Regions from separate parts of the Fructilactobacillus cliffordii genome, predicted to be linked through region 1. Evidence: riboswitches for the same ligand, from Rfam matches in the RefSeq annotation. Region 1 holds a riboswitch; the other holds the start of a gene.

What was found. Region 1 has a riboswitch for lysine ahead of lysA (diaminopimelate decarboxylase). Riboswitches for the same ligand answer to the same signal wherever they lie in the genome.
Region 2: it holds a riboswitch for lysine, as region 1 does, so the genes downstream of both, M3M38_RS05920 (amino acid permease) here and lysA (diaminopimelate decarboxylase) in region 1, are expected to answer to the same signal.

The regions. Positions count from the first base shown of each region.
Region 1 covers NZ_CP097117.1:822,564-827,795, forward strand. Annotated here, with positions in the region: gene dapD (2,3,4,5-tetrahydropyridine-2,6-dicarboxylate N-acetyltransferase) at 1-245, opposite strand, end outside; gene lysA (diaminopimelate decarboxylase) at 274-1,575, opposite strand; lysine riboswitch at 1,671-1,845, opposite strand; gene M3M38_RS04135 (aspartate kinase) at 2,025-3,401, shown strand; gene dapF (diaminopimelate epimerase) at 3,417-4,397, shown strand; gene M3M38_RS04145 (NADPH-dependent FMN reductase) at 4,520-5,113, shown strand; gene M3M38_RS04150 (PadR family transcriptional regulator) at 5,218-5,232, shown strand, end outside.
Region 2 covers NZ_CP097117.1:1,203,364-1,208,595, forward strand. Annotated here, with positions in the region: gene M3M38_RS05910 (APC family permease) at 1-1,373, shown strand, start outside; gene M3M38_RS05915 (cysteine hydrolase family protein) at 1,442-2,002, opposite strand; lysine riboswitch at 2,119-2,287, shown strand; gene M3M38_RS05920 (amino acid permease) at 2,385-3,854, shown strand; gene M3M38_RS05925 (deoxynucleoside kinase) at 3,904-4,542, shown strand; gene serS (serine--tRNA ligase) at 4,815-5,232, shown strand, end outside.

The sequences.
Region 1 (5,232 bases):
ACGGCTGAATTCCGGCCGTCGTTTTCAATTTCGTAGTCAGTAATGTGGGAGTCGTTAGCGGCTAGGAACGGTTTGACGTCCTTCCAGTCTCCAAAGATCACGCCGGTTTGATCATTTACAAACGCGCGCAGCAAAGCCGGAAAATCAATGGCAGCAAGGTCCCCTTTGAGATAAACCTTCACGTTCGTTTTCTTTTCCGCGTTCCCGATAAATTGAATGATTTCTTGTGCGTTCATTTCAGCCATGTTTTTACTCCTTCATTAAATGTTTAGGTTAGTTTTCATCAAGGGCAACGTCTAGGTGCGTCAAGTCCGCTAACGTTTCGCGTTTCACCACAACCCGAGCTTTTCCGTTTTCAACGAAGACCACGGCAGGACGTGGATTCCGGTTGTAGTTGGAAGCCATCGAGTACCCATAAGCCCCGGTTGCTAGTACGGCAATCACGTCACCTGCTTTGACCTCAGGAAGGTGCGCATCCTTCACCAGGATGTCTCCCGATTCACAGTACTTACCAGCTACCGTGACCGTTTCGGTCTTTTCGGGATGGACATTGTCGGCGGCCACTGCTTCGTAAGCTGCACCATAAAGGGCGGGGCGAATGTTATCGCCCATTCCGCCGTCGACCGCTACGTACTTGCGAATTTCTGAAATCGTCTTTTGCGATCCGACCCGGTAAAGACTCACGCCGGCGGGACCGGCAATTGAACGACCCGGTTCGATCCAGACCGCTGGTAACGGTAAGTCGTTGGCTTCCGTTTCTTCCTTCAAGGTCGTTAAAATCTGTTCCACAAATTCTTCTGGACGAATCGGGTGATCGTCATCCGTATACTGGATTCCAAAGCCCCCTCCAACGTTCACCACCTGTGGCGTGTAGTTAAACTCATCGCGCCACCGCTTCATTAACTGCACCAGTTTCTGGGTTTCAATCTTAAAGCCGTCGGTCGCAAAAATTTGCGAACCAATGTGGGAATGAACTCCCTGCAGATGCATCCGCGGTTGGTCTAACACCAATTGCAGCGCTTGGTCCTCTTGACCGGTCAAGAGGTCAAACCCAAACTTACTGTCCTGTTGACCAGTTTGGATGAATTCGTGGGTGTGGGCCGAAACGGCTGGAGAAACCCGTAGCATTACGTTAATTTCCGCGTCTTCTTCCTCTAGGACCCGGGCTAACAATCCAATTTCATAGAAGTTATCGAGCATAATCGTGCCGACGTGATGCCGGACGGCCATTTGTAACTCTTCGTAAGATTTGTTGTTCCCGTGGAAACTAACTTTTTCCATCGGGAAATCCGCTTTGATGGCCGTCGCTAATTCACCGGCCGAAACCACGTCAATGTGCGCGTGTTCCTGGTTAACCACCTGGTACATGGCGACACAGGCAAAGGCCTTGCTGGCGTAACTAACTGCGTAGTCCACATGTTGTTCTTCAAACACCCGGGCAAAGGCCCGAATCTGCTGGCGAATCTTAGCCACATCATAGACTTGCAGCGGGGTGCCAAATTCATCTGCAAGCTTCGTGGCCGGGATGCCACCAATTAATAATTGATTATCCTGAACTTCATCACTACTTAACATTCTTTTTCCTCCTCAATCGCTATAACCAAACAAAAAGGGCCTTTCGGTACGGAAGCTCCGTCCAAAAGACCCTATTGTCGCAGGTTAGAATCGATTTTATGAATAGCTCCCCGGGAACTGAATCCCGACAGTCCGCAGTCTCTTAAACTACGTCCCAGTTATCTAAGGTCCATCTCCCCTAGCACTTCGGCACGGAACCCTTTCCCTAGCTTCAAAGTTGGATGGCAACTCCCCTAAGTACTTTTATCCCGTGCGACCTCTATTTGATTTGTTTCCAGCATAACGAAAAAGCCCCCAGCCGTCAACCTCTTGCTAGCTTCCTGACCTAAATTTCTTTATTTCTATATAGAGTTTGCCAAAAATGTCCGTTATTGCGCATAATTGAGTTGCACAATTAAAAAAATGATGATAGTTTCACTAGTAATCCAACCAACGAGGTTAAATAATCTATGAAAGTAGTTAAATTTGGGGGCAGTTCGTTAGCGGACGCCACCCAGTTCGAAAAAATCATCCACATTATCCAACAAGATCCAGAGCGCCGGGCCATCGTAGTTTCGGCCCCCGGAACCCGGTTTAAGGGCGACATCAAGGTTACGGACTTACTGATTCAGTATTCAGAAGCAGTAAAAAAACGGGCCGCCGTAGCCGACCTACAAGCAGAAATCATTGCCCGGTATCAAAACATTGCCGAACATTTTAACGTACCGGCAGCCGTCATGGACCACATTCAAGCGGTCATTCAGGGCTTAGCTACCCAAACTTATCCAGATTACGCCCACCAACTAGCAACTTTTAAAGCCCATGGTGAGTATCTGAACGCCTACCTGTTAAGTCAGATTCTAGTCAAGCTCGGACTTCCCACCCAGTTCATGGACCCTAAAGAAATCGGCTTTAACGTGGCTGGCCCCGTCAACGATGCCCACGTTACAGATGACACTTACGACCACCTTGCCACTTACCGAGACAATCCCGACTACATGGTTTTTCCCGGCTTCTTTGGAATTAATGAGGATGATGGGACGATTGCAACCTTCTCGCGGGGTGGATCTGACATTACCGGTTCGATTGTCGCCAAGGGGCTGCACGCCGAAGTTTACGAGAACTTTACGGACGTCAACGCGATTTACTCGGTTGATCCTCACATTGTTTCCCAACCCAAGGGAATCCAAACGATGACCTACCGGGAAATGCGAGAACTGTCCTACGCCGGATTTTCCGTCTTTCACGACGAGGCGTTGCTTCCGGCCATCGATGCTCAGATTCCAATTAACGTCAAAAACACCAACCAACCGGATTTACCCGGAACCTTGATTGTGCCGGAAAAGGGCTTTAAACCAAAGGGCTTTATCACCGGGGTAGCCAGTTCAAAGGGCTTTTCCGCCCTCTACCTACACCGCTATCTGCTCAACAAGGAAGTCGGTTTCACCCTAAAACTGCTCCAAATTTTGTACAAATACGGGATTTCTTACGAACACATGCCATCTGGGATTGACGATTTAACCATCATCTTTGATAACAAGCAGCTGACCCCACAAAAGGTCAAGGCGATGTGCAATGACATCAGAAACGAACTCCATCCTGACCAGTTAGAATGGATTGACCACTATGCCATCATTATGATCGTCGGCGAAGGGATGCAACTGAGTCCAAACACGATTGAAAAAATCATCCGCCCCCTGACCGACCACAACATTAACATTCACATGATTAACGAAGGTGCTTCCAAAATCTCAATTATGCTGGGCACCGATGAGGCTGATGCACAAAAATCGGTCAAACTCATCTACCAGCACTTCTTTGATAACAACCGGATTTTTAATTACTAACAGGAGATCTTAATTATGCCAACTTTACGCAAAGTCCATGGCTCTGAAAATCGCTTTTTCATCTTGGATCGGACTCAATTCGATCCTGAACCCACCCTCGACCAAATTTCACAGTTAGCCGTGCAGCTAAAACAAAGTGACGACGACCGTTTTAACGATATCGACGGCATCCTAGTCGTTGATCACTCCGACCATCTGGGGTGTACCGGCAAGATGACGGTAGTTAACGCTGACGGTAGTATTGCTTCCATGTGTGGAAACGGCTTGCGGACGGTCGCTCGCTACCTTGCCGAACAAAGTGGTCAAACGAAATTTTTAGTCGAAACCCAAGACGCTGATTTACATGTGGAACAAGCTGAAACATTAGCACCGGAAGTACCAGCATTTGGGGTCGAAATTGCCCCGGTGCGTTTCAACGCGGCTGCCTTTCCGTTTGCAGAACTTGACGGCAACACGGTCTTAAACCGACCGTTGCCCCAACTTGCCCCAGACCTTGATTTTACCGCGATTGCAGTTCCTAATCCCCACTTGATTAGTTTCATGGACCACGAAACTTTAACCGGTGGTTTACAGTCCCAATTAGGTCCCTACTTAAACGGCCAAAACCCGTACTTTCCTGACGGAGTAAACCTCAACTTTGCCGAAATTCTAGGTCCGGACGAACTCTTCGTCAAAACCTACGAACGGGGCGTGGGCTTCACTAATGCCTGTGGAACTGGAATGACCGCTACCAGTCTCGCCTACGTTTTAAACCACGACCAGGGCGACTTTGACCACGTCGTAACCGTTTACAATCCGGGCGGAATGGTGAAGGTTCACGTGGCGCGGACTGGTCAGGATTACGCACTGCGCTTGATTGCCAATGCCACCACTCTCGGCAACTGGACCATTGGCGATAACGCCCTCTTGAACGGTCAGTTTGACCAAGGTGATTACCAACCCACCACGGAAGAAATTGCTTACCAAAATTGGGTCAAATCACTGCAAACTAACTAAAACCAAAAAAACTCGTCTTCTTCGTGGAAGGCGAGTTTTTTAATTGAAGTCATTTCACTTTACTTACTAAAAATAAGTGGGTATACTAAGACTATTCAAAATACATAAAGGAGTTAAACACTATGACAACTGTAAACGTAATCTTAGGAAGTGTCCGTGAACCATCGATGGGAGACCGTCTCTTCCAATACCTGCAACGGAACCAAGCTGAGCTAGAAAAGGCTAGCAACGTCAGCTTAAAATTCTTAAAGGTCAGTGACTACCAGCTAGACCCTTATACAGAGGCCCTACCACCAATGGGAACGCCTGATTATCCCAACGGTTTAGCGGACAACGCCCAACGATGGGTCGAAGACGTTTCGGCTGGTGACGGGATTTTGCTGTTAACCCCCGAATACGACTACTCGGTTCCGGGAGCTTTAAAGAATGCCTTTGACTACCTGGGATCGGGAGTTAGCGATACGCCGATTCAAACGATTAGTTACTCAATGGGTTCGTTTGGAGGAATCCTTGCTTCCATGGCTTGGTTACCAGTTTTCCAAGTGCTGAGCTTGGTCAGTGTGCCACGCAACCTCAATCTACGTTTCATTCAAAACATCTTTACGGAAACCGGCGAACTCAATCCCGACTTAGAAGCCAGCGAACAACAATACTACGCCGAAAAGATTACACAAACGGTACAAAACATCGCTGATTACGCTACTAAGCTTAAATAAATTGCATTTCAAAAAGGCCATGAAAATTCATGGTCTTTTTTTAGTGGCTTGCTTTTTATATTATACGATGTATAATATTACTGAAAGTAAAGGAGCTGATAATCATCGCCATTCAAATT
Region 2 (5,232 bases), 380 kb from region 1:
TGAAGGCCGATGCTCGGTTAAAACGGACGCTCGGCGCATGGGACCTGGTCGCGCTGGGCATTGGGGCCGTGATTGGAACCGGAATCTTTATTTTGCCAGGCCACGAAGCGGCGCAACACGCCGGCCCGGCGGTAGCAATTGCCTTTTTACTGGCAGCCTTATTGTCGGGAGTCGTGGGCATGGCATATGCCGAATTTTCCTCCGCCATGCCGATTGCGGGGTCAGCCTACTCGTTTGGAACGGTGGTTTACGGTGAAATCGTCGGTTGGATTATCGGTTGGGCGCTAATCTTGGAGTACTTCTTGGCGGTTTCTGCCGAAGCGACTGGGTTTGCCGCCTACTTTAACAATAACCTGTTGGCGCCCCTCGGGGTGAAATTACCCACCGCATTGCAGGCTGGTCCACTCGAAGGAGGAATGGTGAACGTGACTGCTGTCCTGATTATTTTGGTGATTGCCTTGATTATCGCGAAGGGCGCAGACCTCTCGAAGAAGGTTGAAAACACCGCTGTGGTGGTAAAAGTGGCCATTATTATTATTTTCATTGGGATCGGGGTCTTTTACATTAAGTCCGGTAACTACGTGCCGTTTTATCCCAAGCAATTTCGCGGAGCACCCTTCGGACTTGGGGGAATTTCAACTGCGGCTGCCACCGTCTTCTTTGCCTTCATCGGGTTTGACGCGTTGGCTGCCAACTCGGCGGAAACGATTAACCCGAAACGCAACGTGGTGCGCGGGATTTTGGGGACCGTGTTAATTGCAGTAGTCCTTTACGTGGCCTTTTCGTTGGTCTTGGTTGGAATGGTGCACTATACGCAACTAAACGTTGACGATCCGGCTGCTTATGCGCTACACGTTGTTCACCTAGATGGTTGGAACAAGTTGATCACAATTGGAGCGTTGTTTGGAATCTTTACCGCCATGGTAACCATGTTCTTCGGGGGCTCTCGGTTGGTCTATGCGCTGGGTCGTGATGGCCTGCTTTCGAAGAAAATGGGGCAGGTGGATGAAAAGACCAAGGTGCCTCGGAATGCCGTGGTAATCGCGTTGGTCGTCCAAGCCTTCTTTGCCGGAGTAGTACCACTGGAACAACTGGCATCCTTGATTAACGCCGGAACGTTGCTGGCCTTTGCCTGCATCTCCTTTGGCATTATTCCGCTACGAAAGCGCAAAGACATCCCGAACGATGGGTTTAAGATGCCGTGGTACCCGGTCCTTCCAATTCTGGCCGGCTTGTGTAGCATCTATTTCATCATCATGCTACCTAATGCCACCAAGCTGGCGGTCGGATTGTGGATTGTGATTGGTTTAATCGTGTATTTTACCTATGGATTGTGGCATTCGAAGTTGCAACAACGAGATCAATCTGAATAAAGTGTTTAATTTAGCTAACCAAAAAACGCTCTTCCGCATTAAACCGGAAGAGCGTTTTTTGGTTTTAATTAATCTGCAATGCGAGCCCCGAGGGCATTTTGAAAGTGTTGCAAGGCAAATTCTTGGTTTTCAGGCGAAAAGCCGGCGGTTGCCTTAGGATGAATCACCAGTTGGTAACCCAGATTGTAGGCGCTGACCGCAGTGTGCAGCAGGCAGATGTCACTAGCAACTCCGGTTAAATGGAGTTCGGTGATGCCACGGGCCCGCAGCTGCAAGTCTAAATCGGTCCCAGCAAAGGAACTGTACCGCGTTTTGTCCATTTCCCACACGTTGGGGTCGGCTTGGTGTTCGTTGTACCAGGGTTGGAGCTGCCCGTAAAACTCCCGGCCCCAAGTATCTTTGAGGTTGTGAGGGGGAAAGAGCTTGGATTCTGGATGGTAGGGATCGTCTTGTTGGTGTAAATCAGTGGGGAGAATGACAACATCGCCTCTTTCAGCGAATTGATTGGCAAGATTGATAATTGTGGGTTCAGCCGCTTGCGCTGTTTTACCCAGGGTTAATGCTCCGTCATCTGCAACAAAATCGTTGGTATAGTCAATAATCAGTAAAGCCTGCTTGGTGGTCATCATAAACACTCCTTTAGCAATTTTGCTTTAGTATAACAGAGCCAGGACCCAGTTGATGTTAGGACGATTTGCAATTCCGCACAGAAACCCATATACTGGGAAGGAATTGAATAACTTAGAATCTAAGAAGAGGAGCAATTTTCATCAGTACAGCTAGGGAGGGGACCACTCCGAAGAAATAGTTGGAAAGGGAACGTTGCCGAAACTAGCCGGGTGGAACCGGGCTGGTTGGGCCTTGGTTGAAGAAATCAAGGACTGTCGCACTTGATGCGGAGCGCTTTAACGGACTAACCCGAATATCAAAGTGGGGACTCTTCTGGATTAGGAAGGGTCCCTTTTTAGTTGTTGACCAAGGGGATTAGACATATAAGAGGAGGAAAAAAGAATGGCAGAAGAAAAGGTAACTCAGCACGTGAAGCGGGGCTTAAAGTCCCGGCACGTGTCGATGATTGCCCTCGGTGGCTGTATCGGAACTGGTTTGTTTGTTGCCAGTGGAGGAGCCATCAGTAAGGCTGGTCCGGGAGGCGCCCTGGTTGCCTACATTTTAATGGGAATCATGGTGTACTTCTTGATGACTAGTTTGGGAGAAATGGCCACGAACTTGCCGGTTTCTGGGTCGTTTTCAACCTATGCGGCGAAGTACGTGGATCCCGCATTGGGGTTTGCGATGGGCTGGAACTACTGGTTTAACTGGGCGATTACCGTGGCGGTGGACGTTTCGACCGTTTCGTTGGTCATGGCGTTTTGGTTCCCACATTTTCCGGCCTGGATTTGGAGTGCGATTGCGTTAACGCTAATCTTTGTGATTAACGCGTTAGCCGTGTCGGCCTTTGGAGAAACCGAGTTTTGGATGTCGTTGATCAAGGTGATTACCATCATCATCTTCCTCATCGTGGGATTCTTAACCATCTTTGGGATTATGGGCGGGCACGCCACCGGCTTGAGTAACTTTACCTATAAAGATGCGCCGTTTGTGCACGGAATTCCGGGAATCATCAGCGTGTTCGTGGTCGCCGGGTTCTCGTTTCAGGGAACTGAACTGGTTGGGATTACGTCTGGAGAAGCTGATGATCCGCGCAAGAGTGTGCCCAAGGCCATTCACGAAGTTTTCTGGCGGATTATTCTCTTTTACTTCCTCGCGATCTTCGTGATTGCGGCGGTAATTCCGTACACGAGTCCAGATCTGCTAGGTTCATCTGCGAGTGACGTTTCGATCAGTCCCTTTACAATTGTGTTTGAACGGGCCGGATTGGCGGCAGCGGCCAGTGTCATGAATGCGGTTATTTTAACCTCCGTGATTTCATCGGCCAACTCTGGGATGTACGCTTCGACCCGGATGCTCTATTCCATGGCGGACGAGGGTTACGCCCCGAAAATGTTTGGTAAGGTTTCCAAGCGCGGGATTCCTTTCTTAGCCTTGTTGGCTACGACCGCTGTAGCGTTATTAACCTTCTTAACTAGTTTCATGGGTCCGCAGATTTACCTGTGGTTAGTCGCTGCTTCCGGATTAACTGGGTTCATTGCCTGGTTCGGGATTGCACTTTCCCACTATCGCTTCCGGCGGGCCTTTATTGCCCAGGGACACCATCTCGACGAACTGAAGTATCACGCGACCTGGTTCCCATTTGGACCGATTCTCTGTTTGATTTTGTGTATCGTGGTAATCTTTGGCCAAGACGTGGGTGCCTTCGTTCACGGTCAATGGTTCCAAATTGCGGTAACGTACATCAGCGTGCCGCTGGTTTTGGCGCTCTACATTGGTTACAAATTGGTTAAGCATACGCATTTGATTCCATTGGACCAGGTTGACGTTGCTCCGGCTGACTTAAGTCAGGAAAACAAAGACCAGGATTAATGCTACAATGGAAGGTGCTTTGTAAATCAGTGTCAATGGAGGATGCACCATGATTGTTTTATCGGGACCAATTGGAGCGGGGAAGACGACGTTAACCACGCTGTTAGCGGAGCATTTGAACGCGCCCGCTTTTTATGAATCAGTGGATGATAATGAGATTCTGCCGTTGTTTTATCAGGATCCGCAAAAGTACGCCTTTTTGTTGCAGATCTACTTTTTAAACAAACGACTGGATGCGATTAAGGAGGCCAACGCTAACCAGTACAGCGTGATGGACCGGTCCTTATTTGAAGACTCGTTGTTGTTTCATTTAAACGCGGATTTAGGTCGTTCCACCAAGACGGAAGTAGAAACGTACGACTCGTTACTGGCCAATATGTTGGATCCGGTGTCTCCCGATGATTATCAAAAGATTCCTGATCTTTTAATCTACTTGCACGTTTCCTTTGAAACGATGTTAGCCCGGATTAAAAAACGGGGTCGTAGTTACGAACAGATTGAGCACGATGCGAGTCTGTATGATTACTATCGAGAACTTAATCGGCGTTACGATCAGTGGTTTGCTCAGTATGACCTATCGCCCAAGCTAGAAATTGACGGTGATCAACTGGAGTTTGTGGATAATCCACAAGCCCGGGAGCAAATTTTTCGGCTGGTGGATCAAAAAATTGCCCAAATTTTGGGGTAAGTATTGTATAATAAAGAAAATGAAAACTGATAGCGTAGTTTTAGTAGAACCACAGAGAGATGACGGTGGGTGGAAGTCATCGTTCGAAATTTCCGCTACGTTTTAAGGGCAGTTAATCCTGCACGGTGATACCGTTACCATCAAATTGAGGGCTTGGCTATTGATTAGTCAGGAACTTGGGTGGTACCGCGAACAAAGACCTTCGTCCCAATTGTGGGACGGGGTCTTTTTTCATGCAGAAAAAGAGCGAAGCATACGAGGAGATTATTAATATGTTAGACATTAAGTTAATTCGGCAAAAACCAGATTGGATTAAGGAAAAGCTGGCCACCCGGGGTGTGAGTCCAGAAACGATTGATCAATTATTGGAATTAGACCAACAACGACGGGATTTAATTGTGCAAACCGAACAGTTAAAGGCCGAACGAAATGAGGTTTCGGACCAAATTTCGCAATTAAAACGCAACAAAGAGGATGCCGAAGCACCCATCAAACGGATGCGGGAAGTCGGCGCTGAAATCAAACAGTTAGACCAGGACTTAGAAAAGGTAGAAGCCGAACAACATGATGTAGCTGCCCACCTGCCTAACATTCCGAACGATCAAGTTCCAGTTAGCTTAACTGAGGATGGGGCTGTCGAATTACGTAAAGTTGGAAATCCTCGTCAATTTGACTTTACGCCCAAGGCTC